Regions from separate parts of the Nonomuraea sp. NPDC050556 genome, predicted to be linked through region 1. Evidence: predicted binding sites of a transcription regulator. Region 1 holds the regulator's gene; the other holds the start of a gene.
What was found. Region 1 encodes HspR, which represses chaperone genes until heat shock. Its sites were predicted from a motif close to ANTTGAGTCNNNNNGACTCAANT; they were not measured.
Positions count from the first base shown of each region.

Region 2: a site for HspR is predicted at 13,120-13,142, ahead of lon (endopeptidase La). Genes of this name have one in related genera too.

Region 1 covers NZ_JBITGU010000002.1:2,029,706-2,045,598, forward strand. The annotation lists gene ACIBG8_RS27800 (ABC transporter permease) at 1-924, opposite strand, end outside; gene ACIBG8_RS27805 (ABC transporter ATP-binding protein) at 921-1,640, opposite strand; gene ACIBG8_RS27810 (efflux RND transporter periplasmic adaptor subunit) at 1,637-2,989, opposite strand; gene ACIBG8_RS27815 (MFS transporter) at 3,012-4,190, opposite strand; gene proC (pyrroline-5-carboxylate reductase) at 4,395-5,189, opposite strand; gene ACIBG8_RS27825 (proline dehydrogenase family protein) at 5,744-6,631, opposite strand; gene ACIBG8_RS27830 (hypothetical protein) at 6,732-7,136, shown strand; gene dnaK (molecular chaperone DnaK) at 8,082-9,953, shown strand; gene grpE (nucleotide exchange factor GrpE) at 9,955-10,509, shown strand; gene dnaJ (molecular chaperone DnaJ) at 10,527-11,693, shown strand; gene ACIBG8_RS27850 (heat shock protein transcriptional repressor HspR) at 11,698-12,048, shown strand; gene clpB (ATP-dependent chaperone ClpB) at 12,162-14,732, shown strand; gene ACIBG8_RS27860 (hypothetical protein) at 14,814-15,410, shown strand; gene ACIBG8_RS27865 (hypothetical protein) at 15,495-15,893, opposite strand, start outside.
Region 2 covers NZ_JBITGU010000001.1:2,831,296-2,847,188, reverse strand. The annotation lists gene ACIBG8_RS13655 (ABC transporter permease) at 1-930, shown strand, start outside; gene ACIBG8_RS13650 (ABC transporter permease) at 927-1,892, shown strand; gene ACIBG8_RS13645 (ABC transporter ATP-binding protein) at 1,889-2,824, shown strand; gene ACIBG8_RS13640 (ABC transporter ATP-binding protein) at 2,821-3,783, shown strand; gene ACIBG8_RS13635 (MFS transporter) at 3,765-5,168, opposite strand; gene ACIBG8_RS13630 (TetR/AcrR family transcriptional regulator) at 5,193-5,789, opposite strand; gene ACIBG8_RS13625 (heme oxygenase (biliverdin-producing)) at 5,799-6,440, opposite strand; gene ACIBG8_RS13620 (acyltransferase) at 6,480-7,523, opposite strand; gene ACIBG8_RS13615 (alpha/beta hydrolase) at 7,585-8,289, opposite strand; gene ACIBG8_RS13610 (nitrilase-related carbon-nitrogen hydrolase) at 8,427-9,842, shown strand; gene ACIBG8_RS13605 (phenylacetate--CoA ligase family protein) at 9,757-11,091, opposite strand; gene ACIBG8_RS13600 (response regulator) at 11,097-11,756, opposite strand; gene ACIBG8_RS13595 (sensor histidine kinase) at 11,753-13,003, opposite strand; gene lon (endopeptidase La) at 13,160-15,520, shown strand.

The sequences.
Region 1 (15,893 bases):
CAACGCCTTGCGCAGCCCGATCTCCTTGGTCCGCTCCCGCACGCTGACCAGCATGATGTTCGACACCCCCACCCCGCCCACCAGCAGCGAGATCCCCGCGATAGCCGCCAGCACCCCGGTCAACATCCCGAGGATGCTCCCGATCGTCCCCAGCAACTGCGTCTGCGTGACCGCCGAGAACTGGTCCCCGGGGTGCCGGTCCTTGAGCGCCGCCAGCACCCGCTCCTGCAGCGGCTCGATCTCGTCCGGCCCGGAGGCCCCGACCGCCATCCCGTTGATCCGCGACAGCCCGAGCAGCCGCTGCGCCGTGGTCACCGGCATGTGCACCTCCTGGTCACGCGCCACCCCGAAGGTGGCGCCGACCGTGGCGTACACACCGACGACGCGGAACCGCGCCCCCGAGATGGTGAGCTGCCGGCCGATGGGGTCGAGGTCGCCGAAGAGCTTGTCAGCCACCTCAGAGCCGAGCACCGCCACCCGACGCCGCGTGTCGACGTCCGTGCCGCTGAGGTGCCTGCCGCGCTCCAGCGGCCGGTCGAAGATGTTCTGCAGGTTCTCGTCCGTGCCGACGATGGTGGCGAACTGCTCCTGCCTGCCCACCCGTACGGTCTCCCCCGACTGGAGCGACACCGTCACCTTGGCAGGATTCCCGACGACCCTGCGCACATAGGCGACGTCGGCCATGTCGAGCCGGCTCTGCGTCGGCGCCGCCCCCGAGGTCAGCCGTCCGGGAACGACCAGGATGATGTTGCTCCCCAGCCCCGAGATCTCGTGCTCGATGGCGTCCTTGGCCCCGGTCCCGATCGCGACGAGGATGACGACGGACAACACCCCGATGATCACGCCGAGCATGGTCAGCACGCTGCGCAGCCGGTTGACGCGCAACGCCTCGAGGGCCATGAAGAACGCCTCGCGGCCCCTCACGCCCCCTCACCTCCACGGCCGGTTTTCGGGGTTGTCCCGGTGTCGCTTTCGATCAGGCCGTCGCGTACGTGGATCTGCCTGCGTGCGTGCGCGGCGACCTCGGGCTCGTGGGTCACCAGCACCACGGCCACCCCGCTCTCCGAGTTGAGCCGGTCGAGGATGCGCATGACCTCCTCGCCATTACGCGTGTCCAGGTTGCCCGTGGGCTCGTCGGCCAGCAGCACCTTGGGCTCCCCGACCAGTGCCCTGGCGATCGCCACCCGCTGCTGCTCCCCGCCCGACATCTGCGACGGCCGGTGGTCGAGCCGGTGCCCCAGCCCGACCGCGTCGAGCGCCGCCCGCGCCTTCGCCAGCCGTTCCGTACGGCCCAGCCCCCGGTACACCAGCGGCAACGCCACGTTCTCCAGCGCCGAGGTACGCGCCAGCAGGTGGAAGGACTGGAACACGAACCCGATCGTCCTGTTGCGCAGCTCAGCCAGGTCGTTGTCGGCCAGCCCAGCCATCTCCACCCCGTTGATGCGCAGGACGCCGGAGGTGGGCCGGTCCAGGCAGCCGAGCAGGTGCATCAGCGTCGACTTCCCGGAACCCGACGGCCCGATGATCGCCGCGAACTCGCCCTGGTCGATGGCCAGGCTGACCCCTTTGAGCGCGTCGACCGAGAGGCCTTCGAGCTGGTAGGACCTGGTGAGGTCGATCGCCTCCAGCGCGGGCGTCATGACAGCTGCTGGCCCTGCCGTACGGAGTCAGCCCCCTTGACCACGATCCGGTCGCCCACGTTGAGCCCGGACAGCACTTCGACCAGGTCGTCGCCCTGCGCGCCCAGCTTGACCACGCGGCGCTCCGCCTTGCCGTCCTTGACGACCCAGACGACGCTCTCGCGCCCGCTGGTGACGATGGCCGCTGCGGGGGCGGCGACCGCCGACGGCGACTCGCGGACGGTCAGCCTGGTCACGGCGCTCATGCCGGGTTTGGGGGTGGGCGCCTCGGCGCCGTCGTCGAAGGTGCCGGACCCTAGCGTCAGCCGTACCGGATAGCTCACTCCGCCGGTCGAGGACTCCATGGGCGTCACGCCGACGCCGGTGACCTCGGCCTTGTACGTGGCGCCGGGCACCGCGTCGAGTTCGACGTCCGCCTGGGTGCCCTCCTTGACCAGCAGCACGTCGGTCTCGTCGACGTCGGCGGCCAGTGTGAGCGTGGAGACGTCGGTGACGGTCACGATGGAGTCGCCGGCCGACACCGGCACCCCGACGGCGACGGGCGTGCCGCCCGACGAGCTCGAGGAGGGTACGGCGGGCAGTTGCTGGGCGGCGCCGGGGATCTGGCTCAGCAGGCCGCTCAGCCCGCTCGTGCCGCCGCCGGTGCCGCCGGAGGCGCGGCCGAGGGAGACGATACCGGAGAACGGCGCCTTCACGGTGAGCGAGTCGACCGTGCTCTTCGCGACCTTGACCGCCGCCTTGGCCTGCGTCAGCGACGCCGCCTGCAGCGAGGACATCGACGAGGTCAGCCCGCCGAGCCCGCTGGTGAGCCTGGACAGGACGCCGTTGATCGTCCTGTTGAGGTCGTCGGCGATCTTCGACAGCGCCCTGGTCTGCGCCTTGTGCTGGGTTTCCGCGAGGCTGATGGCGTTCAGCACCTGTTTGCGTGCCGTACGGTCGTCGATCTTCCTGGCCTCGGCCCTGGCCTGGTCGAAGAGCTTGGTCCGGGTGTTGAACGAGACCAGCTTGACGTTCTGCGCCCCGAGCGACAGGCGCGGCGCCTTCACCGGCTTGGCCGCCTTCTTCGCCTGGCTGAGCTGGTCCTGCGCCTGCGGCGAGCTGATCCTGGCCAGCAGCTGGCCCTTCTTGACCCGGTCTCCGTCGCTGACGTACAGCTTGGCGATCGTGCCCTGGGCGGGTGAGCGGAGCGTGGCCGTGGCGCGCGCGCCGATGGTGGCTGGGGCCTCGACGACCTCGGTCACCGGCGCCCGTCCGACGGCGGCGATCTGGACGTTGGGCAGCTCATCGGCGCTGCAGCCGGTAAGCGCGAGCAGGATCAGGAGCGGAGGGATACCGCGACGTAACGTCACCCGACCCAGGGTAAAGGGACGGTCATGCGGTCGCTCGGGCGAGCCTCCTGATCGGTGGTACGGCCAGCAGCACCAGGCAGCCGACCAGCGCCACGACCGTGGAAACGGCCAGCACCTCCCTGGCTCCCGCGAGCGCCGCGACCGGCCCGGCCAGCGCCTGCCCGATGGGGATCGCGATGGTCGAGCCGCCGATCTCGTAGGCGCTGACCCGGTTGAGGACGTCGTGCGGCACCGAGGTCTGCACGCTGGTCGCCCACATGACCGACCAGAACGCGAACCCGGCGCCGCCGAGCACGTGCCCGGCCACCAGGAGCGGGAGCGGCACCTGCAGGGCCAGCGTCAGCGGTTCGAGCGCGAACAGGAACAACGCCGTCGACCCTGCCGCCAGCGGACGCGACGGGCGCAGCCGCAGCGCCACCAGCCCGCCGACGATCGTCCCCGCGCCGCCCGCCGACATGACCAGGCCGTACGCCGTCGCGTCGTAGGACTCGCTGACCAGCAGCGAACCGAGCGGGATGAGCGGACCGAACAGGGTGATACCGAAGATCGCCCAGACCAGGATGACGCTCCACATCCAGGTGCGCGAACGGAACTCGTGCCAGCCCTCGCGCAGCCTGCGCAACATCGGCTCCTCGGCGGTGACGGTCACCCTGGCCTTCATCAGGAGCAGGCAGAGGGCGCTGACCGCGAAGCCGACCGCGTCGACGGCGAACACCACACCGACCCCGGCCAGCCCGACGACGACGCCCGCGAGGCCTGGACCGCTGAGCTGCATGATCGCCTCAGAGACGCGGAGCATGGCGTTGGCCCGCTGGACGTCCTTGGCGATCCTGGGAATGGTCCCGGCGACTCCCGGTGCGTACATGGCCGCCGAGGCCCCGGCGACCGCGGTGAGCACGAGAATCTGCCAGAGCTCCGGCCGTCCCGTCATGAACAGGACCGCGAGGCCACCCTGGGTGCCGGTTCTGGCGACGTCGGCGCCGATCATCATCTTGCGTGGGGTGAAGCGGTCGGTGAAGACACCGCCGAACAGGATGAGCCCGGCCATGGGGGCCATCCAGGCGGCGAGCGCGAGACCCACGCCGGTGGGACCGTACCCGGCGCCGTGCATGCCCAGCGCCACGGCTATGGGGAGCATGGAGCCGCCGAGCATCGACACGGTGCGCGCGGTGAAGAAGAGGGTGAAGTCACGGGTCCACACGAGGGCACATCCTGCCCTGCTTAGGAAAGTTTCCTAAAAGAGCCCCCTCCGCCACCCTTCTTGTCGACCCCCTCGCGCCTCAGCCCCCTTGGGGACCTCAGCCCCCTCGGGCCTCGGCCACCCTCTACGCGGGCTGTTCAAAAGGAGCCCAGCCCGCACGGACGGGATCCTCCTCAAGAAAGCTGCAGGAGGTCAGGGGAGAGATCACCCTCCAGCAAGCTCACGCCCCCGGTCCCTCGCCGCCTCGATCGCCGCGAGGAAAGCCGCCCGAACACTGTGCCGCTCCAGCTCAGCAATCGCCGCGATCGTGGTGCCTCCCGGCGACGTGACCGCCTCCCGCAGGATCACCGGATGCTCCCCCGAGTCCCGCAACATGATCGCGGCACCGACGATCGACTGCGTGACCATGTCCAGCGCCGCCGCCCGAGGCATCCCCAGCAGGATGCCCGCATCAACCATGGCCTCGACCAGGTAGAAGAAGTAAGCCGGCCCACTCCCGGACAACGCCGTAGCCGCATCCTGCTGCGACTCCGGGATCCGCAACACCTTCCCCACAGGCTTGAGCAGAGCCTCGGTGAGCTTGAGATGCTCCTCACCAGCGTGCGCACCCGCAGAGATGACACTCATCGCCTCATCGAACCGAATCGGCGTGTTGGACATCACCCGCACCACCGGGACATCCACCCCCAGCCGCTGCTCCACAAACCCCGTAGTGATCCCCGCAGCAGCCGAGATCACCAGCCGATCAGCAGGAACAAAGGCGGCGATCTCACTGAGCAGAGCAGCCATGTCCTGCGGCTTGACAGCAAGAATCAGCGTGTCAGCGGACTTGGCAGCCTCAGCGTTGGTGACGGTCCGCACGCCGTACGTCTCACGCAGCGCCTGGGCCCGCTCGGGGCGTCGCGAGGTGGCCATGATGTCGCCCGGCTTGAACCCGGCACGCAGCAGCCCCGACAGCAGAGCCTCACCCATCTTGCCGGTTCCCAGAATTGCGATCATGCTTCCCACCTCACCCATCGACCCTGGCCGCAGCCTACCGGCCCCTCCATCCCCACAACCTGAACATCCACCCCCTGGAACACCCCTCACAGCCGTCGAGCTACCCACCTCTTGGGACATCCCTCACGGATGGCCGTTCCGGGATGACTGCGCACGGTTGTGGGACGGGCACCCCAGACATGTCCTCTCCCAGCACGCTCCAGCCAGTCTTCATGGGCGAGCCGTCGCCCCTCACACACATCACCCTCACGAGCGGTCGGGTCTCACGAGCGGGCCTCGCCCCGACGCGCTCCCAGCGGGCCCCTAAGGAGGGGCCCCTGGACGGGCCGTCACCCCCTCACGGACCGTCACCCCCTCACGGGCCGTCACCCCCTCACGGGCCGTGACTCCCTCACGGGCGGCGGCCTCTCGACCACGGGGGACCAGTCGGGGCAGCCCTGCGTGGTCGTCTCTCGCGGGGTAGGCGGTTCTCGGGGTGGGCAGTTCTCGGGGGCGTCGCTTGCGGGTGAGCGTCGTTCGGGGGGCGGGTGCTCTGGGCGTGGTTTTCCTGGGGGTCAGGTGCGGGTGAGGAGGGAGCGGGCGAAGAAGGCGAGGTTGGCTGGGCGTTCGGCCAGTCTGCGCATCAGGTACGGGTACCAGTCGGAACCGTACGGAACGTAGACGCGGACCTGGGCGCCGAGGCTCGCCAGGCGCTCCTGTTCCTCTGGGCGGACGCCGTACAGCATCTGGTATTCGAAGCCCGTCGCGTCGCGCCCGGCGAGGACGGCCAGGGCTGAGGCGATCTCCACCAAGCGGGGGTCGTGGGTGGCGATCATCGGGTAGCCGGTGCCGTTCATGAGGATCTTCATGCACTTGGCGAACGAACGATCGATTTCTTTGGGCGACGTGAAGGCCAGGGCTTCGGGGGCTGAGTATGCGCCTTTGCAGAGGCGTACTCTCGCGGACTCCAGCTTCCTGCAGCGCTCCGCCGCGTCGCGCAGGTAGGCCTGGATCACTACGCCCACGTCCGGGTGCTCCTTGCGCAGGGTCGAGTGGATCGACAGCAGGGCGTCGACCGTGTCGTGTTCCTCGGCGTCCAGGGTCAGGGTGATGCCGCGGTCGGCCACCGCTTCGCAGATCGAGGCCGCGTTGTCGAGCGCCAGCTGCTCGTTCAGGCGCAGGCCCAGTGCGGTCAGCTTCACCGACACGTCTGCGCCGGACGGCAGGCGGTCGAGCAGCGCCAGGTACGCCTGGACGGCGCCCTCGGCCTGGGCCCGGTCGGTGACGTCCTCGCCGAGGTGGTCGACGGTGACCAGCAGGCCGCGGTCCGACAGCTCGGTCACCACGGCGCCGATGTCGTCGGCGACGTAACGCTTGACCACCCCCCTGGTGAGGGGCGAGGAGGAGACGACGCGCTCGGCGCGTTCGCTTCTGGAAACGGCGAGAAGAGCCTGACGCAGCACGTACCAACGATAACCGGCTGTTCTCGGGGCTGAACCGCTCGGCGAGCCCATCCGTCCAAGAGATATGCGTAAAACGATGCTCGCCGCCGGATGCCTTGTCTTGACCATCGGTGGATGCGCCGGATCCCCCGGGCCTCAGGCGGCCGTTCCCGCTCCGGTCAAGGCGGTGTCCGCGTCGGTGCCGAGCGGGGCCACGCCTACGCCCGAGCCGGTCAAGCCTACGGGTAACGCCGTCAACGTGCACAAGATCAAGTGGGGCAAGGCCAAGGTCGTCGGGCGGAACAAGGTGAAGCTCACCTGGTGGTCGGGGGTGGCGCCGTGCACGGTGCTGCACCGGGTGAAGGTGAAGGAGACTTCCCGGCGGGTCACGATCACGTTGTACGAGGGGACGGCGCCTAAGGCGCAGGACGTGTCGTGCATCATGATCGCGGTGGAGAAGACGACGACGGTGAAGCTCAAGCACCCGGTCGGCCACCGGAAGATCGTCGACGGCGGCAAGCTCTGACGGGGCGCTTCGCCTGACGGCTCGGCCTCCTTTGCGGGGTGGCCCACTGCTGACGGCTCGCCTCCCTTCGCGAGAGGTGACCCCCTGCTGAGCGCTCGCCTCCTTCTCGGCGAGCGACCCACTGCGTGGGTGACCCACGTGCCAAGGTGCTCGCGCGCGTCCCAGAGGAGGGCCTTCCCGCGGCACCCGAAGGGTCCTTCTGGCGATGGCAGGGCGCAGGACGGGAAAGCGCCTTGGGGCTCTCGGGTGCGGGGGCGAGCGACGTAGCGCAGGGGTGCTGGGCGGGTGAGTGGCGCTGGATGGGGTGTTGCGCGCTGGCCGTGAGGGGCGCGGGCCATGTGCGGCGGGAGCGCATGGCGGGCGCGGTGGGCGGCGTGGGGCTCGCGGGCGTGTGACGCGGGGCGTGGCGCACGGGAATGGGCGGCTGGGCGCGGGGAGCGTGCGACGCGGTGGGCGGCGTGGGGCCTCGCGGGCTCGTGGGGGCGCGGGCTCACGGGGGCGCGTGTGCGTGTGACGCCAGGGCGCGGGACCTCGGGGCTCCGAGGCGTGCGACGCGGGGAGCGTGGGGGCGCGGGAGTGGGTGGCGGAGGCCCGAGGTGGCGGAGGCCCGAGGTGGCGGAGGCCCGAGGTGGCGGAGGCCCGAGGTGGCGGAGGCCCGAGGTGGCGGAGGCCCGAGGTGGCTTGTGTGGGGTGGTTGGGTGCGTCGGGTGGCGTGGGACCTCCCCTAGGGGATGGGGCTTCGGGTCAGGGGTTTCTCAGGGGTGGGTTCTGGAACGGGTGGGGGGTCTGCGCCGTTACGGGAGTATCGGTCCACTTTGCCAGGCGTGCCGGAATGCTTTCACGGCATTTGGGGTTGAGTCGGGTAGGCTCAACTCGTTTGACAAACACCACTGGCATTCGTAAGTTGAGTCACACCAACTCAACTTTGACTACAAGGACGTACTCATGGCACGTGCGGTAGGTATCGACCTGGGGACGACCAACTCCGTCGTCGCAATCCTTGAGGGCGGTGAGCCCACCGTCATCGCCAACGCGCAAGGCTCGCGGACCACGCCGTCCGTGGTCGCGTTCGCCAAGAACGGCGAGGTTCTCGTCGGTGAGGTCGCCAAGCGGCAGGCCGTCACCAACGTGGACCGGACCATCCGTTCCGTCAAGCGCGAGATGGGCACCGACTGGTCCCAGGAGATCGACGGCAAGAAGTTCTCCCCCCAGCAGATCAGCGCCTTCGTCCTGCAGAAGCTCAAGCAGGACGCCGAGGCCTACCTGGGCGAGAAGATCACCGACGCCGTGATCACCGTCCCCGCCTACTTCAACGACTCGCAGCGCCAGGCGACCAAGGAAGCCGGCACGATCGCGGGTCTCAACGTTCTGCGCATCATCAACGAGCCCACGGCCGCCGCCCTGGCGTACGGGCTCGACAAGGACAAGGACCAGACCATCCTGGTCTTCGACCTCGGCGGCGGCACGTTCGACGTGTCCCTGCTGGACGTCGGCCAGGAGGACGGCCACGGCTTCGTCGAGGTCAAGGCGACGAGCGGTGACAACCACCTCGGCGGCGACGACTGGGACCAGCGCGTCGTGGACGAGCTCGTCACCCGCTTCAAGAACGCGCACGGCGTCGACCTGTCCAAGGACAAGATGGCCCTGCAGCGTCTGCGCGAGGCGGCGGAGAAGGCCAAGATCGAGCTCTCCAGCCAGTCCGAGACGAACATCAACCTGCCCTACATCACGGCTTCCGCCGAGGGCCCGCTCCACCTGGACGAGAAGCTCACCCGCGCCGAGTTCCAGCGGCTCACCGCCGACCTGCTCGAGCGCTGCAAGGGCCCGTTCCACCAGGTCATCAAGGACGCCGGCATCAAGGTCTCCGACATCGCGCACGTCGTGATGGTCGGCGGCTCGACCCGCATGCCCGCCGTCTCCGACCTGGTCAAGGAGCTGACCGGCGGCAAGGAGCCCAACAAGGGCGTCAACCCGGACGAGGTCGTCGCCATCGGCGCCGCTCTCCAGGCCGGCGTGCTCAAGGGCGAGGTCAAGGACGTCCTGCTGCTCGACGTGACCCCGCTGTCCCTCGGCATCGAGACCAAGGGCGGCATCTTCACGAAGATCATCGAGCGCAACACGACGATCCCGACCAAGCGCTCCGAGGTCTTCACCACGGCCGAGGACAACCAGCCGTCGGTGCAGATCCAGGTCTACCAGGGCGAGCGCGAGATCGCTTCTTACAACAAGAAGCTGGCCACGTTCGAGCTGACCGGCATCGCGCCGGCGCCGCGCGGCATCCCGCAGATCGAGGTCACCTTCGACATCGACGCCAACGGCATCGTCAACGTCTCCGCCAAGGACCTGGGCACCGGCAAGGAGCAGACGATGACCATCACCGGCGGCTCCGCGCTGCCGAAGGACGACATCGAGCGCATGATGCGCGAGGCGGAGTCGTACGCCGAGGACGACAAGAAGCGCCGCGAGGAGGCCGAGGTCCGCAACAACGCGGACGGCCTGGCCTACCAGACGGAGAAGTTCCTCCGCGAGAACGACGACAAGGTCCCCGGCGAGATCAAGACCGAGGTGAACGACGCGCTCACCGAGCTGAAGAAGGCTCTCGAGGGCACCGACACCGACGTGATCCGCACGAGCGCCGAGAAGCTCGCGACCGTCAGCCAGAAGATGGGTTCGGCGATCTACGCGCAGTCCCAGGGCGCCCAGGGCGGCCCCGAGGGCGCGCCGACCACCGACAGCACCACGAATGAGGCCAAGGCCGATGACGACGTGGTGGAGGCGGAGATCGTCGACGACGAGCAGCCCAAGAAGGACCAGTGACGTGAGCAACGGGTTCGATGAAGAGCCGGTGATTCGCGACAACCGCAAGATCGACCCGGAGACGGGCGAGGCACGCAAGTCAGCCCCGGAGCCTGAGCAGCAGGAGGCTCCGGAGGCTGGCCTGCTGGCCGAGCGCACCGCCGATCTGCAGCGGTTGCAGGCCGAATACACCAACTACCGCAGGCGCGTCGAGCGCGACCGGATCGCGGTCCGCGAGCAGTCGGTGGCGAGCGCGCTGGTCGAGCTGCTGCCGGTCCTCGACGACATCGGCAGGGCACGCGACCATGGTGAGGTCACCGGCGGTTTCGCCAAGGTGGCCGAGTCGCTCGAGGCGGCGGTGACCAAGCTGGGTCTCACCTCGTACGGGCAGAAGGGCGACCCCTTCGACCCGACGATCCACGAGGCGCTGATGCACAGCTACTCACCGGACGTCACCGAGCCGACCTGCATCGACGTGCTCCAGCCCGGCTACCGCATCGGCGAGCGGGTGCTCCGCCCGGCGCGGGTCGCGGTGGCGGAACCAGAGGACGCTCCCAGCTCAGACGACAACGACTGAAAGAAGAAGGACGATAGATGAGCACCAAGGACTACTTGGAGAAGGACTACTACGCCGTCCTTGGTGTGCCCAAGACCGCCACCGCCGAAGAGATCAAAAAGGCCTATCGCAAGCTGGCCAGGCAGTATCACCCGGACTCCAACCAGGGTGACACCGTCAAGGAGGCCAAGTTCAAAGAGGTCTCCGAGGCCTACGACATCCTGTCGGACGTCAAGCGGCGCAAGGAGTACGACGAGGCGCGCACGCTGTTCGGCTCGGGACTCGGCGGCCAGAGGCCCGGTGGTGGCGGTTCAGGTTTCGACTTCGGCGACCTGTTCGGCGGGTCAGGCGGCGGTGGCGCGGGCGAGCGGATCGGCGACCTGTTCGGCGGGCTGTTCAACCGCGGGGGCGGCGCGAGCCGTACCAACGCGACGACCAGGCCGCGGCGCGGGCAGGACATCGAGTCCGAGGTCACGCTGTCGTTCACAGAAGCCGTCCAGGGCACCACGGTGTCCCTGCGGCTGACCAGCTCGGCCTCCTGTACCGCCTGCGCGGGCACGGGGGCCAAGGCGGGCACGACCCCGAGGGTCTGCCCGACCTGCGAGGGCACCGGCGCGGCCAGCCGCAACCTGGGCAACTTCGCCTTCTCCGAGCCGTGCCGCGACTGCAAGGGCCGCGGTCTGATCGTCGACGACCCGTGCCCGATCTGCGACGGCAGCGGCAGGGCCAAGAGCACCCGCACGATCCAGGCGCGCATCCCCGCTGGGGTCGACGACGGCAAGCGGGTCAAGCTCAAGGCCAAGGGCGCGCCGGGCGAGAACGGCGGGCCGGCCGGCGATCTCTACATCCTCACCCACGTCAAGCCGCACCCGGTCTTCGGCCGGTCGGGCGACAACCTGACGATCACCGTGCCCGTCACCTTCACCGAGGCGGCGCTGGGCGCGGAGATCAAGGTGCCGACGCTCAAGGGCATGCCGGTGACCGTACGCATCGCTCCTGGCACGCGCAACGGCCAGGTCCAGCGGGTGCGCGGCCGCGGCGTGACCCGCAAGGACGGCACCAAGGGCGACCTGCTGGTCACCTTCGAGGTGGTCGTTCCCAAGGAGCTGGACGACAAGGCTCGCGAGCTGCTGACCGAGTTCCGCGACGCCACTGCGGGCGAGGACCCGCGCGCCGCACTCATCGAAAAGGCCAGAAGCGAGTAGCCCGATGGACGCCAACTACTTCGACCTGTCCGACGAAACTCCTGTCTACGTCATCTCCGTCGCCGCGCAGCTGTCCGGGTTGCACCCCCAGACGCTGCGCCAGTACGACCGGCTCGGGCTGGTCAGGCCTGGCCGTACGGCAGGCCGCGGCCGCCTCTACTCCACCCGCGACATCGTCATGCTCCGCGAGGTCCAGCGGCTCTCCCAGGAGGAGGGCATCAACCTCGCGGGCATCAAGCGAATCCTCGAGCTGGAGACCGAGGCGCTGCGGCTGCGTGAAGAGGTGCATCGCCTACGCGCCGAGATGTCGATGGTCAAGGCGCTGATCAGATACGAGCTGCCACCGGGGGTCTGACCGCGAGGAGCGCCGGTCTCTGGACTGAGGAACGCAGGGAGCGAAGCGACCGAAGTGACGAGGGAAGAGACCGGGTCTGAGCGACGAGCCGCCGAACGGAGTGAGGCATAAGCATGGACTACAAACTTACGCAGAAGAGCCAGGAAGCTCTTTCTTCCGCGATGCGGCGGGCGGCGGCCGAGGGGAACCCGGAGATCGCCCCTGCGCACCTGCTGTCGGCCCTGCTGAGCCAGACGGGCGGCACTGCCGTACCCCTGCTTGAGGCGGTGGGGGCCGACTGGAAGACGCTCAGGGCCAAGGCGGAGGAGCAGCTGGCCGGGCTGCCGAAGGCGCAGGGCTCCACGGTGAGCGCGCCGTCCAGCTCCCGCCAGCTCCTGACCGTGATCAACACGGCGGCCCAGCGGGCCAAGCAGCTGGAGGACCTGTTCGTCTCCACCGAGCACCTGCTCGTGGGCCTGGCGACGGACGGCGGGCAGATCGCCGAGCTGATGAAGGCGCAGGGGGCGAGCCCGCAGGCGCTGCTCGACGCGTTCGAGAAGGTGCGCGGCCACGCCCGCGTCACCAGCGAGACGCCAGAGGACACCTACCAGGCGCTGGAGAAGTACGGCGTCGACCTGACCGAGCACGCCAGGCTGGGCAAGCTCGACCCGGTCATCGGCCGTGACTCCGAGATCCGCCGCGTGGTGCAGGTGCTGTCGCGGCGCACCAAGAACAACCCGGTGCTCATCGGCGAGCCGGGCGTCGGCAAGACGGCCGTCGTCGAGGGCCTGGCCCAGCGCATCGTGGCCGGCGACGTGCCGGAGTCGCTGCGCAACAAGAAGCTGATCTCGCTCGACCTGAGCGCCATGGTCGCGGGGGCGAAATACCGCGGCGAGTTCGAGGAGCGGCTCAAGGCCGTGCTCTCCGAGATCAAGGAGAGCAACGGGCAGGTCGTGACGTTCATCGACGAGCTGCACACCATGGTCGGCGCGGGCGCTGCCGAGGGCGCCATGGACGCGGGCAACATGCTCAAGCCCATGCTGGCCCGCGGCGAGCTGCGCATGATCGGCGCGACGACGCTCGACGAGTACCGCGAGCGCATCGAGAAGGACCCTGCGCTGGAGCGGCGTTTCCAGCAGGTCTACGTGGGCGAGCCGACCGTCGAGGACACGATCGCGATCCTGCGCGGGCTCAAGGGCCGCTACGAGGCGCACCACCAGGTGCAGATCTCCGACGCCGCGCTGGTCGCGGCCGCCGTGCTCTCCGACCGCTACATCACCAACCGGTTCCTGCCCGACAAGGCGATCGACCTGATCGACGAGTCGGCGAGCAGGTTGCGCATGGAGATCGACTCCCGTCCCGTGGAGATCGACCAGCTCCAGCGCAACGTCGACCGGATGAAGATGGAGGAGCTCGCGCTCGACAGGGAGACCGACGACGCCTCCAAGGCGAGGCTCGAACGGCTGCGCGCCGAGCTGGCCGACCGCCAGGAGGAGCTCAACGCCCTGGTGGGCCGCTGGGAGCACGAGAAGGCCGGACTCAACCGGGTCGGCGATCTCAAGAAGCAGCTCGACGAGGCGCGCAGTACGGCGGAGCGGTTCCAGCGCGACGGCAACTACGCCGAGGCCTCGAAGCTGCTCTACGACGAGGTGCCGAGGCTGGAGCGCGAGATCGAGGCGGCCAGCAAGGAGACCCCCGACCAGCAGATGGTCAAGGAGGAGGTCGGCGCGGACGACATCGCCGAGGTCATCTCCTCCTGGACCGGCATCCCGGCAGGGCGCCTGCTGGAGGCTGAGACGGCCAAGCTGCTGCGCATGGAGCAGGAGCTCGGCGCGCGGCTCATCGGCCAGGAGCGTGCCGTACAGGCCGTGTCCGACGCCGTACGGCGCAGCCGGGCCGGCATCGCCGACCCGGACAGGCCCACGGGTTCGTTCCTGTTCCTCGGCCCGACGGGTGTGGGCAAGACCGAGCTGGCCAAGGCGCTGGCCGAGTTCCTGTTCGACGACGAGCGGGCGATGACCCGCATCGACATGAGCGAGTACTCGGAGAAGCACAGCGTCGCCCGCCTGGTCGGCGCGCCTCCCGGCTACGTCGGCTACGAGGAGGGCGGCCAGCTCACCGAGGCGGTGCGCAGGCGTCCGTACACGGTCGTGCTGCTGGACGAGGTGGAGAAGGCGCACCCCGAGGTCTTCGACATCCTGCTGCAGGTGCTCGACGACGGCCGCCTGACCGACGGGCAGGGCCGTACGGTCGACTTCCGCAACACGATCCTGATCCTGACCTCCAACATCGGCTCGCAGTACCTCGTCGACCCCAAGCTGGAGAACGGCGCCAAGCGCGACGCGGTCATGAACGCCGTCCGCACCGCGTTCAAGCCCGAGTTCCTCAACCGGCTCGACGACGTGATCCTCTTCGACGCGCTCGGCACCTCCGAGCTGGAGAAGATCGTCGACCTGCAGGTCCGCCGGCTCGCCGACCGGCTGGCCGACCGCCGCCTGACCCTCGAGGTCACCCCGGCGGCGCGCGACTGGCTGGCGATGACGGGCTACGACCCGATGTACGGCGCGCGCCCGCTGCGCCGGCTCGTGCAGTCGGCCATCGGCGACAAGCTGGCCAAGGCGATCCTGTCCGGCGAGATCGTCGACGGCGACCGGGTCGTGGTGGACCTCGGTGATGACGCGTTGACCATAACTGGTGCTGGGTAAGGTCAAGCGGCTCTCCTCGTGCGGTGGTCCTGACTAGCTTCATGGCTCGTCGGACCACCGAACACGATCAGGGGGACGTGCATGTCATCACGGAAGATCCTCGCGTTGGCCGTACTCACGGCCGGGGCGAGCTGGCTGGCCGTCGTACCCGCGCAGGCGGCCACCGAGTGCAAGAAGTCCGTCGCCGTGCTCGAGGCGCCCGCCACGGCCGCCTCGCTCTGCGACGAGGTCACCGACGTCCGGGCGACCGGCACCTACGGCGGCAAGATGTCGGCGCCGGCCGACAGCGAGCTGCTGTCGAACGTCGACATGCTGGCCGCGGCGGTCGGCCTGCCTGGCCTCTCCCGCGCGGCGGCGGTGCTGAGCATCGCCGACCTGGCCGGGGTCGCCGCCGGGACCGGGCTGCCCACGCTGCCCGCCGGCCTGCCGTACAAGGCGGGGCTGGCCGACGTGTCGAGCCTCGCGCTGCTGCCCGACGTGCCGGGGATGCCCGCCGTACCCACGGTGAAGCTGCCGGTCGCCGAGCTCCCCGAGGCGCAGGATCTCACGCGGGTCCTGCCCAAGCCGGTCGCCGAGATAGAGAAGAAGGCCACCACGGTCCTGCCCGACGTGGTGAAGAAGCCCGAGCTGCCGGCTCCTGGCCTCGACAGCCTGCTGGACGGCCTGAACCTGGGTTAGCGACCCCCAACCACGGACGGCGCGCGCCAGCCGTCCGCGGTCCACATAGAAGCGGGCCACCGGCACAGCCGGTGGCCCGCTGCGTTATGAGACGAGCGCGTCGAGGTCGTCCTCGGGGAGACCCAGGTCGACGCGGATGCGGTAGCGGGTGCGGAGCAGCGCCACGTGCTCGGGATCGCTCTCGTCGCAGGCCAGCACCGCCTGGGTGGCCCACTCGTGGCCCGCCTCCAGGTCACCGTAGGCGACCAGCGTCTCGGCGATGTTGTGCGCGGTCGCCGGGTTGACGGCGCCCTCGCACCGCAGCGTCTCGATGACCTCGCGCGCCTCCTCCGGCCGTTCCAGCTCGAACAGCGTGTCCGCGATGCCCGCGCGCGGGTCGATCGAGGCTTCTCCGCCGTCTTCGACGGCGCGCTGGAAACAGTCCATCGCCCTCGCCGGCTGGCCGGCGGCTCTCCACTCCTCAGCCGCCAGGACGAGGATCGT
Region 2 (15,893 bases), on a different contig from region 1:
CTGACCCCGGCGGTGGCGGTCGAGGCCGCCGCCGGGCGCTCGCCGTCCCGGCTGGTCTGGGAGCGCGTGCGGCGGGACAGGACCGCGGTCTTCGGCATGGCGATCGTGGTCCTGTTCGTCCTCATCGCGCTGGCGGCCCCGCTGCTGACCTGGCTGAACGGCTGGGCGCCCGAGGAGTTCGACCCGTCGGCGATCGACCAGAACCTGGCCGGCGTGCCCAAGGGCACGCTGGGCGGGATCAGCGCGCAGCACTGGCTCGGCGTGGAGCCGGTCAGCGGGCGCGACATCTTCTCCAGGATCGTGTACGGCGCGCGGATCTCCCTGCTGATCTCTGCACTCGCCACGGTCGTGTCCGTGCTCCTCGGGACCGTCTTCGGCCTGGCCGCCGGCTACTTCGGCGGCTGGGTGGACGCGGCCGTCAGTCGGATCATGGACCTGCTGATGTCGTTCCCCAGCCTGATCTTCATGATCGCGCTGATCTCGGTCATGCCGGAGGGCAACAGGATCCTGCTGCTCGTGGCCATCATGGGCGGGTTCGGCTGGCCGTACATCGGCAGGATCGTGCGCGGCCAGGCGATCACCGTCAAGCACCGGGAGTACGTGGACGCGGCCCGCGTCGGCGGGGCCATGGGCGGGACGATCCTGTTCAGGGAGATCCTGCCGAACATCACCGCGCCCATCCTCGTCTACGCCACCCTGTCCATCCCGACCAACATCGGCACCGAGGCGGCGCTGTCGTTCCTCGGCGTCGGGGTCCGCCCGCCGACCGCGTCGTGGGGGCAGATGATCCAGGAGTCGATGCTCTGGTACGAGGTCGACCCGATGTACTTCCTCGTGCCCGGCCTGTGCCTGTTCCTCACCGTGCTCGCCTTCACCCTGTTCGGTGACGCGCTGCGCGACGCGATCGACCCCAAGGGGGTGCGCCGATGATCGTCTATATCGGCCGGCGGCTGCTCGCCGTGGTGGGCATCCTGCTGGTGATCTGCGCGGTGACGTTCGTGATCTTCTACGTCGTCCCGACCGACCCGGCCGTCCAGGCGTGCGGCAAGACGTGCACGCCCGAGCGGGTCGCCGAGGTGCGCGCGCAGATGGGGCTCGACCGGCCGCTCTGGGAGCAGTTCGGCGCCTACGTGGTCGGCATCGTCGCCGGGCGCGGCGAGTGCGGCGTGCCCTGCCTGGGCTACTCCTACCAGAACGCCCTGCCCGTCTGGGACCTGCTCGTCGACCGCCTCGGCACCAGCGTGTCGCTGGCCATCGGCGCGGCGATCCTGTGGCTGGCCATCGGGACGAGCGTCGGGGTGGTGTCGGCGCTGCGCCAGGGCACCAGGCTCGACCGCGCGCTGATGATCGCCACGCTGACCAGCGCGTCGCTGCCCGTCTACTTCGTGGCGATGCTCCTGCTGCTGTTCGTGGTGCGGATCACCGGGCTGCTGCCGTACCCGGCGTACGTGGAGCTGACCGACGACCCGGTCGAGTGGGCGAGCAACCTGCTGCTGCCGTGGCTCACGCTGGCCGCTCTCTACGCGGCCATGTACGCGCGGCTGAGCCGGGCGCAGATGATCGAGACGATGGCCGAGCCGTACATCAGGACGGCCCGCGCCAAGGGCCTGCACGAGCGGACGGTCGTCACCAAGCACGGCATGCGCGCGGCGATGACGCCGATCGTCACCATCTTCGGCATGGACCTCGGCGGGCTGCTGGCCGGAGCCATGATCACCGAGACGGTGTTCGGGCTGCCCGGCATCGGGCGGCTGGCCTACGACGGCATCGTGAAGGCCGACCAGCCGGTCATCCTCGGCACGACGCTGCTGGCCGCGTTCTTCATCGTGCTGGCCAACCTCGTCGTCGACCTCGTCTACGCGGTCATCGATCCCAGGGTGAGGTACTCATGATCCTCCAGGTGTCCGACCTGTCGGTGTCGTTCGGCGGCACCCAGGTCGTCGACCGGATCTCGTTCGGCGTGGACCGGGGGCGCACGCTGGGCATCGTCGGCGAGTCCGGTTCTGGCAAGTCGGTGTCGTCGCTGGCCGTCATGGGCCTGCACAGGACCGCGTCCGTCGAAGGCTCGATCGTCTTCGACGGCGAGGAGCTCGTCGGCGCACCCGCCGAGCGGCTCAGATCGCTGCGCGGCAGCAGGATGGCGATGATCTTCCAGGATCCGCTGTCGTCGCTGCACCCCTTCTACACCGTGGGCGACCAGATCGCCGAGGCCTACCGGCTGCACCGCCGTACCTCGCGCAAGGTCGCCCGCGAGCGGGCCGTCGAGATGCTGGCCGAGGTCGGCATCCCGGCGCCGCGCCAGCGGGCGCGCGAGCACCCGCACCGCTTCTCCGGCGGCATGCGGCAGCGCGTGATGATCGCCATGGCGCTGTCGTGCGAGCCCGACCTGCTCATCGCCGACGAGCCCACGACCGCGCTCGACGTGACCGTGCAGGCGCAGATCCTGGAGCTCATCGCGCGCATCCAGGCCGACCGCGGGCTCGCGGTCATCATGATCACCCATGACCTGGGTGTGGTGGCGCGGGTGGCCGACGAGGTCCTGGTGATGTACGGCGGGCGGACCGCGGAGCACGCCGACGCCAGGACCGTCTTCAAGTCGGCCGCCCACCCCTATACCCAGGGTCTGCTGGCCTCGGTGCCGGGCGTCGCGCAGGAACGGCTGGTCGCCATCCCCGGCAGCCCGCCGTCCCCCCTCGCGCCGCCGCCCGGCTGCCGTTTCCACCCCCGCTGCGCGCACGCCCTCGAGGTCTGTACGGCGGAGCAGCCCGCACTGCTCGGCGGCGGCCACAAGGTCGCCTGCCACCTGGAAGGAGCCGCGCCATGAAGGTCGAGCCGCGTGACGCGCAGCCCGCCGCACCCGACCAGGCGGCCCTGCTGTCCGTGCGGGACCTCACGATGACCTTCCGCGGGCTCGTGAAGGCCGTCGACGGCATCGGCTTCGACGTGCGGCCAGGCGAGACGCTCGGGCTGGTCGGCGAGTCCGGCTGCGGCAAGTCCACGACCGGGCGCATGATCGTCCGGCTGCTGGAACCCACGGCGGGCACCGTCACCTTCGACGGCACCGACATCACCCATCTCGACGCCCGCGCGATGCTGCCGTTCCGCCGCGACCTGCAGATGATCTTCCAGGATCCGTTCGCGTCGCTGAACCCGCGCCAGACCGTGCAGCAGATCGTCGCGGGCCCGCGCCGCCTGCTCGACCGGTCCCAGGCGGCCGACCTGCTCCGCCAGGTGGGCCTCGACCCGCAGCACCTGGACCGCTACCCGCACGAGTTCTCCGGCGGCCAGGCGCAGCGCATCGGCATCGCCCGCGCGCTGGCCTCCAAGCCCCGCCTGATCGTGTGCGACGAGCCGGTCTCGGCGCTGGACGTCTCCATCCAGGCGCAGATCGTCAACCTCCTGGGCGATCTGCAGGAGACGATGGGGCTGGCGTACCTGTTCATCGCGCACGACCTGTCGGTGGTGCGGCACATGTGCGAGCGGATCGCGGTCATGTACCTGGGCAGGATCGTGGAGGTCGGACCCGGGTCCGCCCTCTACACCGACCCGGCCCACCCGTACACCAAGGCGCTGCTGTCCGCCATCCCGGTGCCCGACCCGGACGTGGAGGCCCACCGCGAGCGCATCGTGCTGCGCGGCGACCCGCCCTCACCGGCTGCGCCGCCCCCCGGCTGCTCGTTCAACCCCCGCTGCCACAAGGCGCAGGACGTCTGCCGGGTGGAGGCGCCCGTGCTGACCGTGGTCCGGGGCAGGGAGGTGGCCTGTCACTTCCCCGAGAGCTGACGGTCGGGGGCGAGGACGTTCGTGGTGATGGTGAAGAAGGTGATCAGCGCGGAGACGCCCATCATGACCGCGCTGATCAGCATCGCCGCCTTGAACCCCGCGTCGAACACCGCGGGGTTCTCGAACGCGTTGCCCGTCAGGCCCACCAGGGGCGGCACGGCCGCCACGGCGAAGAGGCTGCCGGTCCTGGCGACGGCGTTGTTGACGCCGCTGGCCGTACCCGCGTAACGCTCGTCGGCCGTGGCCAGGACGGTCGCGGTCAGCGGGGCGACCGCAGCCGACAGGCCCAGGCCGAACACGGTCACCGCAGGGAGCACGTAGAGCCAGTAGTTGGTGCCCTCGCCGATGTTGTACATCATCAGGAAGCCGACCCCGGCCACCAGGATGCCCACCGTCATCGGGATCCGGGGGCCGTAGCGCTTGGCGACCTCGCCCGCCTTCGCCGACAGCAGCAGCATGAGGATGGTCGTGGGCAGCATCGCCGACCCGGCCATCGTGGGGGAGAAGCCGGACACCTGGATGAGCTGCAACACCAGCAGGAAGAAGACGATGCCCATCGCCGCGTACATGATGAAGGTGACCGCGTTCACCGCGGTGAACACCCGGTTCTTGAAGATCGCCACCGGCACCAGCGCGTCGGGCGAGCGCCGGATCTCCAGCCACACGAACGCGGCGCCCAGCACCACACCGGCGAGGATGGGGATCGGCGCGCCCTTCTCGATCAGCCCGTAGGTGATCCCGGCCAGCGCCAGCGCCGCCAGCGCGGAACCCGCCACGTCGAACTTGCCGTGGACCTGCTCGTCCTTCGTCTCCGGCACGTGCTTCAGCGTCACCAGCACCACGATCGCCGCGAAGGGCAGGTTGACCAGGAACGCCCACCGCCAGCCCGGGTGCTCCACCAGCCACCCGCCCAGCAGCGGCCCGATCGCCGCGGCCACGCCGCCCAGCCCCGACCAGGCGCCCACCGCGCGCGGCCGGTCCTCCTTGCAGAACGACGCCTGGATGATCGCCAGCGACCCCGGCGTCAGCAGCGCACCGCCGACGCCCTGCAACGCCCTGGCCAGGATGAGGACCTCGATGTTCGGCGCGAGGCCGCACAGCGCGGACGCCAGGGCGAACCAGACCGTGCCGATCAGGAAGATCTTCCGCCTGCCGTACTTGTCGCCCAGCGAGCCGCCGAGCAGGATCAGCCCGGCCAGGGTGAGGGTGTAGGCGTTGATCGTCCACTGCAGGCCGGCCATGCCGGCGTTGAGCTCCTTGCCCAGTGCGGGCATCGCCACGTTGACGATCGTGCTGTCGAGCATGGCGAGCCCGGACCCGAGCACCGTGGCTGCCAGGATCCAGCGTCCTTGTGCGGTTTTCAGGCGGACCTGGGCAAATGTCATGCAGTCAATCTTGCCTGAAGCGGTTCAGGACTGGGCCAGCGCCCGCCGTACGAACCCGAACACCAGCTCCTCGGCGGCCTCCACCGTCACCGCGCCGCTGATCAGCGGCACGCGCTCGGCCCCGATGACCGCCATGATCATGCGCGCCGTCGCCGCCGTCTCCAGGGCGCGGAAGTCGCCCGACGCCACCCCGCTCTCCAGGATGTCGACCAGGATGCGCTGCATCGGCGCCACGTGGTCGGCGAGCTGCTGGTAGGCGTCAGGCCCCAGCGTCGCGCTCAGGTCGGCGGCGCCGGGGTGCGGGTGGGCGAGCAGCCCGGCCAGCTGCAGCCGGACGAAGGCGCGCAGCCGGTCGCCTGGGGAGGCGTCGGCGGGCAGCTCGCGCTCGTAGGACTCGATGAAGTAGTGGGTGACCCGCTCGGTGAACCCCAGCAGCAGCGCGGCCTTGTCGGGGAAGTAGTTGTACAGCACCGTGCGGGTGATGCCCGCCTCGCCGGCGACGTCGGTCATGGAGATGGCGTCGATGCCGTGCACGCGCGCCAGCCGCGACACCGCCTGCAGAATGCGGTCGACCGTCTGCGCGCGGTGCTCGCCGATCGTGGCTGCGGAGATGCGGGGCATGCCCCTATGTTAGGCGGCGGCCTTGACGACGTGCATCAGCTCCGCGAGTACCTCGGTGTTGAGCTGGTAGGCGAGCTTCACCTCGCGCACCATCCGCTGCTGCTCGGCCTCGTCGAGGTCGAGGGCGTCGATGCGGGCTCGGTACTCGTTCTTGAACTGCGGCAGGCTTCCCACCTCGGGGAACAGGTAGAAGTCGACGCCGCCGTCGCGGTCGTAGCCGTAGATCTTCTGCAGCTCCATGCGGATGAACTGCCCGCCGGACAGGTCGCCCATGTACCGCGTGTAGTGGTGCGCGATGTAGCCGGCCGGCCAGTCGGTCATCTGGTTGATCCTGGCCACCAGCGTCGTGGTCGCCTTCGACGGCACGATCCTGGAGCGCCAGTCGTCGCCGAACACCGTCTGCAGGTCGCGCTCCAGCGCGGCCTCGCGGTAGAGCGCGGGGAAGACGAAGCGCCCGGCCACCGGGTGGTCGGCCAGCGCCCTGGAGACGCCGTCGAGGGCGACGTAGCAGAAGTAGTGCTGCGCGACCATCTCGCCGTAACCCTCGGCGCTCAGCCGCCCGGACATGAGCTCCTTGAGATAGCTCTCGCCCTCGGCCGACTCGTGGTCGCTCCAGGTGGCGTTGCGGAGAGTCTCGGAGAACGCGGTCACGGCTCACTCCAGGGTGCGCGGAAGTTTCATGACACAGTGTCACAAACGCGCGGGGCGTCCGTCAAGTTGATGACGACACCATGTCATAAAAACGAGGATCGCGGCTATGAGCGTGAGGCGTTGCGCGATCCAGGCGGGGGAGTCGGGCCTGCCGTACAGGCTGAAAACGGTCACCGCGGTGGCGAGGACGGTCTGGTGCCAGAGGAAGATCGGCATCGCGTGCTTGTTGACGGTGGTCACGATGCTGGACGTGACGCGGGAGAGGGGGCGGTGGAGGAGGAGCGCGAGGCCGGTCTGGGCGAGGCCGAAGGTGAGGGCGGCGAGGGTGGGCGGGTTGAGGTTCGACACCTTCACGCCGGTGACGCCGACCATGGCGGCGGGGTAGCCGAACCAGGTGACCAGCACGATCGTGGCGGCGGCGCCTCCGGTCAGGAGCCAGATTCCGTGGCGTCTGGTGAGGCCGTTTCTGGCCCAGAGCATGCCGAGGAGGTACGGCACGGCCCAGGCGGACAGGTTGAGCGAGCCGATCCAGGCGGGGGCGCCCAGGGCGAACCTGGCTGTGTCGACCACGGCCACGAGGAGGATCAGGGAGATGATCGTCAGTCGGAGGGGGAGCCTTTTGAGCACGGGAGTGAGGGCGGCGAGGGCGCCGAAGACGGCCAGGAACCACAGGGGGCCGAGGGCGGGGAGGGCGAGGGCGCGGATCTCGCGGTACGGCACGCCGTTGAGGGCCAGCACCCCGGCCACGAGCGCCCAGACAGCCAGCAGGGGCGCGGTGGGGCGGACGAGGTGGACCAGCCGGTTTCCTGTCCGGGTGCTTGCCGTCGTTCGGGGGCGGGCGGCGACGTAGCCGCCCACCAGGAAGAACACCGAGAGCGTCTGCAGCACCCAGGACGCGGCGACCAGGTGCGGCTGGTAGGCCAGCGGGCTGGAGATCACCAGCCTCGGCACCCGCTCCCACGCGGTGACCAGCCAGTGCCCCAGCACCACCCCACCGATCGCCAGCGCCCTGAGCGCATCGATCCCCCGATCCCGCCCACCCCTCCCGTCTCCCCCGGGGTCCCCTGATCTCGCGGGGTGCATCAGGTCTGTGGGGTTTGTGGGGTCAGCCGGGTCCGTCAGGAGTGGTGAGGTCTGGAGGCGGTCAGGCATGGGTGACCTCGGCCGTCCTGCCGAGGGCGATCAGGGCGAGGTTGCGGAGCGAAGCCGTACCCGGTCGGAAATAGTCGCTGTGCCCCCCGGGCCCCGCGTCGAAGGTCCTGGTCGCGTACGTCATCGGGTCGGCGCCGAACCCCAGCGGCCCCAGCCGCACGTGCGGCACCTTGGCGATCCAGTCGCTCGCCCCCCGCCCCGCCCAGAACCCCGGCCGCCGCACCGACCCCAGCCCCGGGCTGCCGAACACCGCCACGTCCGCGACACGCGGAGAAGGGGCGGCGTGCGCGCACACCACCGACCCGTAGCTGTGGCACAACAACGTCACCGGCACCCCGGGCCGCAGCCCGGCGACCGTACGGCCCAGCGAGCGGGCCCCGGCGACCGCCGCCGACTCGGTGATCGCCGACATGCTGACCGTGGGCGGGCTGTCGTACCCGAGCCACGCGATCACCGCCAGCCGCGCCCCCGGGTCCAGCGCCCGAGCCTGCGCCAGCAACGACCGCGCCGCACCCCCGGGACGGAACGTGGCGCTCTCGAACGTCCGGATCGTCGTGTCGGCCCCGGGCACGATGATCGCCACCCGGTCGGCCGTCGCGAGGTCGCCGTAGACCTTGACGAGCCGTTCTGAGGGAGGAGCCGAGGGCGTCGGGAGGGCTAGGAGGAATGCGCTCGCCAGGAGCATGTGCCGGACCATGGCTAGAACGTAGAAAAACGCCCTGGTCAACGGCGTCGCCGTACGGTGTGGTCTTCCCGCGTAGTCCTCAGGAGTGACGGCGGTGATCGCCCCGTGCGGCGATGTGCCCCGGCGGCCCTGCGCGAAGGATCTGTCCCATGAGAATCGTCGTCGCCACCCTCCTCTCCGCCGCCCTCCTGGCCGCCGGGACGGGCCTGCACCCGGTGCCCTGGCTGACCTGGCTGGCCCCGCTACCGGTCCTGTTCGCCGCCGCCCGCTCCGGATCCCGTACGGCTTTCGCCGCGGGCGCGCTCGCCTGGCTCGGCGGCCAGACGCTGATGTGGCACTACTTCGCCGGCGTGCTGGAGATGCCCCTCCCGGTCGCCGCGAGCATCATCCTCGGCACCTCCGCCCTGTTCGGCCTGGTGGTGCTGCTCTTCAGGGCGCTCAGGGCCCGGCCGCTGCTGGCCGCACCCGCGTTCGCCGCCGGATGGGTGGCGGTCGAGTACGGGGTGTCGCTGGCGCTGCCGCACGGCGCCTGGTGGAGCCTGGCCTACACGCAGTCCGACGTGCTGCCCGTCCTCCAGACGCTCTCGGTGACCGGCGTGTGGGGCGTGACGTTCCTGCTGCTCCTGGTGCCCGCCGCGGTCGCCACCCTCGACCTGCGGACGGCTATGGCAACCGCGCTGGTCGGCGCGCTGGCGCTGGGCTACGGTTTCGCCAGGCTCGCCGTACCGCAGGATGCTCCGGGGGAGCGGGTGGCGCTGCTGGCCACCGACCGGCAGGACGGCAGCCTCGACGTGACCGGCGCCAAGGGCAGGGCCATCCTCGCCGGGTACGTCGAGCGGGTGCGTGACCTGGCCGCGGGCGGGGCGCGGCTGATCGTGCTGCCCGAGAAGACCTTCTCCGTCGACGACACCACCCTGCCCCTGGTGGCCGGGCCGATGACGAAGATCGCCGCAGAGCACGGCGCCGACGTCGTCGTCGGGCTCACCCTGGCCAGGAACGGCGCCCGTTACAACGCCGCCCTCGACTTCCCGCCCTCGGGCAGGCCGGTCGAGTACTTCAAGCAGCACCTCATCCCCGGTGGCGAGGGCGAGCTGCGGCCCGGGCCCGCGGGCAACACCGCCTACGTGCCGGGACGCCCCTGGGCGATCGCCGTCTGCAAGGACCTCGACTTCCCCGGCCTCGTGCGCTCCTACCGGGACGGCGGCGCGACCGCCCTGTTCGCCCCCGCCTGGGACTTCCCCGGCGACGAGTGGATCCACAGCCGCATCGCCCTGGCCCGAGGCGTTGAGAGCGGCATGACCATTGCCCGCGTGCCGCGCGACGGGCTCCTCCTGCTCAGCGACCCCACCGGCCGCGTCGTCGCGGAGCGGGCCAGCAGGGGCGCGCCGTTCGTCTCCATCGTGGCCACCCTGCCCGCCGCCGCGTCACCGACCCTCTACTCCCGGTTCGGCGACTGGTTCGCCTGGGCCTGCCTGGCGCTCACGCTGTGTAGCGGTGCTTCACTCCTGGCGGGAAGTACTCAGGGTCGCCGCACTCACGCAGCCGCACGAACGGCGACTGCCTGACCTGCGGCACGTAGGCGGCGAACTCGCTGTTGAGGCGGAGCAGCTGGGTCAGGATCGACTGGCCCACGGCCTGCGCCGTCCCCTCGGAGGGGCGCAGCCCGGCGCGCAGCTCGACGGTCACGGTGAGGTTCCTGTCGCGGCCCTCGTCCTCGACCGCCTGCAACACGAACTTGCCCGTCACCAGGTCCCTGACCTCGGGCTGCTCCAGGCCGACGGCGATGTTCTCGGGGAAGACGTTGGCGCCGTAGAAGGAGACCGTGTGATGGCTGCGGCCGAAGACGTAGACGAACGGGCGCTCAGGACCCTCCGCCCGCGGCGTGAAGCCCAGGAAGTCGATCATGCGGTCGTAGGGGATGATCCCGCCCTCGTCGGCGATGTGGTAGCGGACCAGCGGGATGCCGTTGTCGCCCGAGAACAGCAGGGTGCCCTGGTGCTCCTCGAAGAAGCGCACCTCGGGGTCGTATTGAACGAGCGTCGGCAGCCGCGACTCGCCGAACAGCGTCCTGGCCCGGTCGGGGTGGGCGGACAGGTGGCGGCGGATCTCGATGGAGAGCGGGGTCTCGTTGCCGAGCACGCCCGCGTCGGCCGTGCCGTACAGGCTGGCTGTGGCGTGCACGGGGTCGGCGATTCCCGCGCGGTCGGCGACCAGGGCGCGCCACTCCTCGCTGAAGACCTCGCCCGCCGTGACGAGCTTGAGGTCGATGCCCGCCCACGAACCGTTGTCGATCACGTCCTTGACGAACGGCGGGTAGCCGAACAGGACCACCTGGTCGAAGTGCGGCGCCAGCTCGGGGATGACGCGCAGGATCTCGCGGCGGTCGCTGCCCGGGGCCACGCAGGTGATCGGGAAGCCGCGCTCGGCCAGGTGGCGCAGGCAGTTGAGGGTGAACAGGCCGCCGACCCAGGTGCCCAGGGCGAAGCAGATGACCGCGAGGGTGGTCCTGTCGCGGGCGCCGAAGGTGGTCATCACCTCCTCGAAGCGGGCGGCGATCACCCGCTCGTCGGCCGCCGACCTGGGCCAGAAGGAGGGTTCGCCGGTCGAGCCCGAGGAGACGGCGACCATGTCGCCGATCCTGCCGTCGCGGCAGAGCCGGGGGAGGGGGTGGCGGCGGAGGTAGGTGTCCTTGGTCGTGAACGGCAGGTCCTGAAATTTCTCGACCTGTGCGGGATCGATGCCGTGCTCGGCCAGGAACGCGCGGTAGGCGGGCACCGTGTCGGCGACCCGGCGGAAGTGCTCCATCACGTCCATGACGCCTATTCTCCAGGTCGCACGAGCCCTGTCTCGTAGGCGTAGACGATGGCCTGGGCGCGGTCGCGCAGGTCGAGCTTGGCCAGCATGCGGCCCACGTGCGTCTTGACCGTCTGCTCCGAGACGAACAGCCGCGCGGCGACCTCCTGGTTCGACAGGCCCTGGGCGACGAGCGCGAGCACCTCGGTCTCGCGCTCGGTCAGCTCGCTGAGCCGCTTGCGCGTCGGCGCGCGGGGGCCGCCGAGCCTGGCGAACTCGTGGATCAGCCGCTTGGTCACCGCGGGCGCGATCAGCGCGTCGCCCGCGGCCACGATGCGCACCGCCTCGGCGAGCTGGACGGCCGAGGCGTCCTTGAGCAGGAAGCCGCTGGCTCCGGCGCGGAGCGCCTCGTAGACGTAGTCGTCCAGGTCGAAGGTCGTCAGGACCAAGATCTTCACCGAAATTTCGGGATTTTTCATGATGCGCCGGGTTGCTTCGAGGCCGTCCATCTCGGGCATCCGGACGTCCATGAGGATCACGTCGGGCCTCAGCTTCTCCGCCTGGGCGATGGCCTCCAGGCCGTTGGCGGCCTCGCCGACCACCTCCATGTCGCCCTGGGCGTCCAGGAACGTGGTGAAACCCGTGCGGACCATGCCCTGGTCGTCCGCGATGAGCACGCGGATCATGCGCCGTCCTCCCCGACCGGCAACCTCGCCGTCACCTCGAATCCTCCGCTTCTGACGGGTACGGCCTGCAGCGTGCCGCCCAGCAGCGCCGCGCGCTCCCGCATGCCGATCAGCCCCTGGCCCGCGCCCTGGGAGGCCTGCGCCGCCTTCGTCCCCGGGCCGTTGGCGACCCGCACCTGGACGATATCGCCCTGCCTGGCGATCTCGATCGCGACCGTGGCGCCCGGCGCGTGCCGCATGGCGTTGCTCAGCGACTCCTGGACGATCCGGTACATCGACAGCCCCACCGCGGCGGGCAGGTCCTCGACCGAGCCCGACCTCTCGACCTGTACGGCGAGCCCGGCGCTGCGCGCGTGGGCGACCAGCTCGTCGAGGCGTTCCAGGCCGGGCATCGGGGTGGTCTCCTTGCGCCCCTCCTCGTCGCGCAGCACGCCGAGCACCTGGCGCAGCTCGGCGATCGCCTCCAGGGACAGCCCCCTGATCTCGGCCAGCCCGGCCTCCAGCTGCGCCACGTCGCCCTTGGCCTTGAGGGGTACGGCTTCCGCCTGGATGGCGATGACCGACATGTGGTGGGCGACCACGTCGTGCAGCTCGCGGGCGATGCGGGCCCTTTCCTCCAGTACGGCGTGCGCGGCCTTGGCGACCTGGCTGCGCTTCTCCTCCTCGAACAGCTGGGCCGTGGCGCTCCGCCGTACCCGCACGTTGTAACCGAACAGGATGGCCACCGCCATGACGACGGCCACGACGGGCATCGAGTCCGAATGGAACATCGAGGCGATCAGCACCGAGATGATCCAGACGGCCAGCGAGATCTCGCGACGGCACCGTACGGCGACGGAGTAGAGAACGAGCAGGTACATCACCGTCAGCGGCGAGGTATACGGCAGGACGTCGGTGTTCTCGGCCAGCTGGGTGATGGCGAGCGGAACGGCCAGCACGGCCACCCGCCAGGCGGCCAGGGGGTAGCGGTCGCGCAGGAGGAGGGGCAGCGCCAGGCTCATCGCGGTCAGCTGCTTGAGCAGCTCGTTGTCCTGGTGCGGCATCGCGCTCAACGCGTTGATCGTGAAGGCGTAGACCAGCACGCCCAGGACGACGTCGGCGATTAGCGGCAGGTCGACCGTCCTGAACGGCAGCACGCCGATCGCGCGGGGCATGGGGAAGCGCAGGCGGCGCGACCGGGGCGTCGGCGGATCTGCCTCGCCCCGGAACAACGCCAGCCAGAACGGCTGAATAAGGGCGTGGATCACCAGGTCAGCCTAGGTGGTCGGCCTCGTGCACCGCGTCACTCTCAAGTAGCGCTTACATGATTACGATCGCTGTGAGCGAACATTGGCAACTTCGGGAACATTCGGAGGCTCTCGTTACTTGAGTCGGTATAGCTCAAGTCTGCTGAAGGAGTTCGTATGAGTGAGAGCCTGATCCTCCCGGTCCTGCCGCTCGACGACGAGGTCGTCCTGCCGGGAATGGTGGTTCCGCTGGACCTGTCCGACTCCGAGGTGCGTGCCGCCATCGACGCTGCACAGGCATCCGGTAGCAACAAGCCACAGGTGCTTCTCGTTCCCAGGATCGACGGCAAATACGGCGCCGTCGGCGTGCAGGCGATCGTGGAACAGGTCGGCAGGCTGCCGGGCGGCGAGCCCGCCGCGGTGGTGCGCGGCGTGGTCCGCGTGCGGGTCGGCGCCGGGACGACCGGTCCTGGTGCGGCGCTGTGGGTGCAGGCCATCACCGTCGACCGGGTCGAGTCCGGCGAGCGCGCCCACGAGCTGGCCCGCGAGTACAAGGCGCTGGCCACCACGATCCTGCAGAAGCGCGGCGCGTGGCAGGTCGTCGACCAGGTGAACCAGATCGACGACCCGGCCGTCCTGGCCGACAGCTCCGGCTACACCCCGTGGCTGTCCACGGCGCAGAAGGTCGAGCTGCTGGAGTCGCCCGACCCGGCCGACCGGCTGGAGAAGCTGGTCGAGTGGTCCCGCGAGCACCTGGCCGAGCTCGACGTCGCCGAGACGATCCGCAAGGACGTCCAGGAGGGCATGGAGAAGCAGCAGCGCGAGTTCCTGCTGCGCCAGCAGCTGGCCGCCGTGCGCAAGGAGCTCTCCGAGCTGAACGGCGACGCCTCCTCGGAAGAGGAGGACTACCGGGTCCGCGTCGAGAACGCCGACCTGCCTTCCGCGGTCCGTGAGGCCGCGCTGAAGGAGGTCGACAAGCTGGAGCGCACCTCCGACCAGTCGCCCGAGACCGGCTGGATCCGGACGTGGCTGGACACCGTCCTCGACATCCCCTGGAACGAGCGGACCGCCGACAACTACGACATCACGGGTGCGCGGGCCGTCCTCGACGCCGACCACACGGGGCTGGACGATGTGAAGGACCGCATCATCGAACACCTGGCCGTGCGCAAGCGACGAGTCGACAAGGGGCTCGGCGTGGTGGGCGGACGGCGCAGCGGCGCCGTACTCGCCCTCGCCGGACCTCCCGGAGTCGGCAAGACCTCGCTCGGCGAGTCCGTCGCGCGGGCCATGGGACGCAAGTTCGTCCGCGTCGCCCTCGGCGGCGTGCGGGACGAGGCGGAGATCCGCGGCCACCGGCGCACCTACGTCGGCGCGCTGCCCGGCCGCATCGTCCGCGCCATCCGCGAGTCCGGCTCGATGAACCCCGTCGTGCTGCTGGACGAGATCGACAAGGTCGGCGCCGACTACCGGGGCGACCCGACGGCCGCCCTGCTCGAAGTGCTCGACCCGGCGCAGAACCACACGTTCCGCGACCACTACCTGGAGGTCGAGCTCGACCTGTCCGACGTGCTGTTCCTGGCGACGGCGAACGTCCTGGAGTCGATTCCCGGGCCGCTGCTGGACCGCATGGAGATCGTCACGCTCGACGGGTACACCGAGGACGAGAAGCTCGCCATCGCCCGCGACCACCTGCTGCCCAAGCAGCTGTCGCAGGCCGGGTTCTCCACCGAGGAGATCACCTTCGAGGACGCCGCGCTGCGGCGGCTGGCGGCCGAGTACACCCGCGAGGCGGGGGTCCGCTCCCTGGAGCGGGCGGTGGGCCGGGTGATCCGCAAGATCGCGGCTGCCTCGGATGCTGGTCCCGTGGTCGTGACGTCGGACGCTTTGGTGGAGTATCTCGGTCGGCCGCGGTTCGTGCCCGAGTCGTCGCTGCCGGAGTCGAAGCAGCGCACCTCGGTGCCCGGCGTGGCCACCGGCCTGGCGGTCACCGGGGCGGGGGGAGACGTGCTCTACGTCGAGGCTTCGCTGGCCGACCCGGAGACCGGCGACACCGGCCTGACCCTGACGGGGCAGCTCGGTGACGTCATGAAGGAGTCTGCCAAGATCGCGCTGTCGTATCTGCGGTCGCACGGGGCGGAGCTGGAGCTTCCTGTGACGGCGCTGAAGGACCGGTCGGTGCACGTGCACTTCCCGGCGGGCGCGGTGCCGAAGGACGGCCCTTCGGCTGGGGTCACGCTGACCACAGCGCTCGCTTCGCTGCTGTCGGGGCGGCAGGTGCGGGCGGACGTGGCGATGACCGGGGAGATCTCGCTCACGGGGCGGGTGTTGCCGATCGGTGGGGCCAAGCAGAAGATCCTGGCTGCGCATCGGGCCGGGATCACTACGGTGCTGATTCCTGCTCGTAATGAGCCGGATCTGGATGATGTGCCGGCTGAGGTGCTGGCGGAGCTGACCGTGCATGCGGTCAGTGACGTGCGTGAGGTGCTGGAGATCGCCCTGACACCGGCGACGGTGGCGACTTCCGCGGTCGCGTAACGTCGCCCTTCGGACCGGCCCTGCCGTACTTACCTTCAGTGGAGGTACGGCGGGGCCTCGCGCGTAAAGGGCACACAAAGGGCTTCCTGATGGCGCTTCGCGCATAGTGGTGGCAGACGTTCTTCCAGTCGGGCCGGGGCCCCGACTCCTGGAGGGCCTCGCTTCGCTCGGGCTGTTTTGTTGGGGCGGGCGTTGCCCGCGAAAAGGGCTTCCAGTTGGCGCTTCGCGCAAGTTGGGTCAGGCGTATTTCCAGTCGGGCCGTGGCCCCGACCCCTGGAGGGCCTCGCTTCGCTCGGGCTGTCTTCCTTGGGGCGTGGCCTGGCGGCCACGCAAGACCCTTCGTGATGCCGCGACTCTGAGCCGAAGTCGAGAA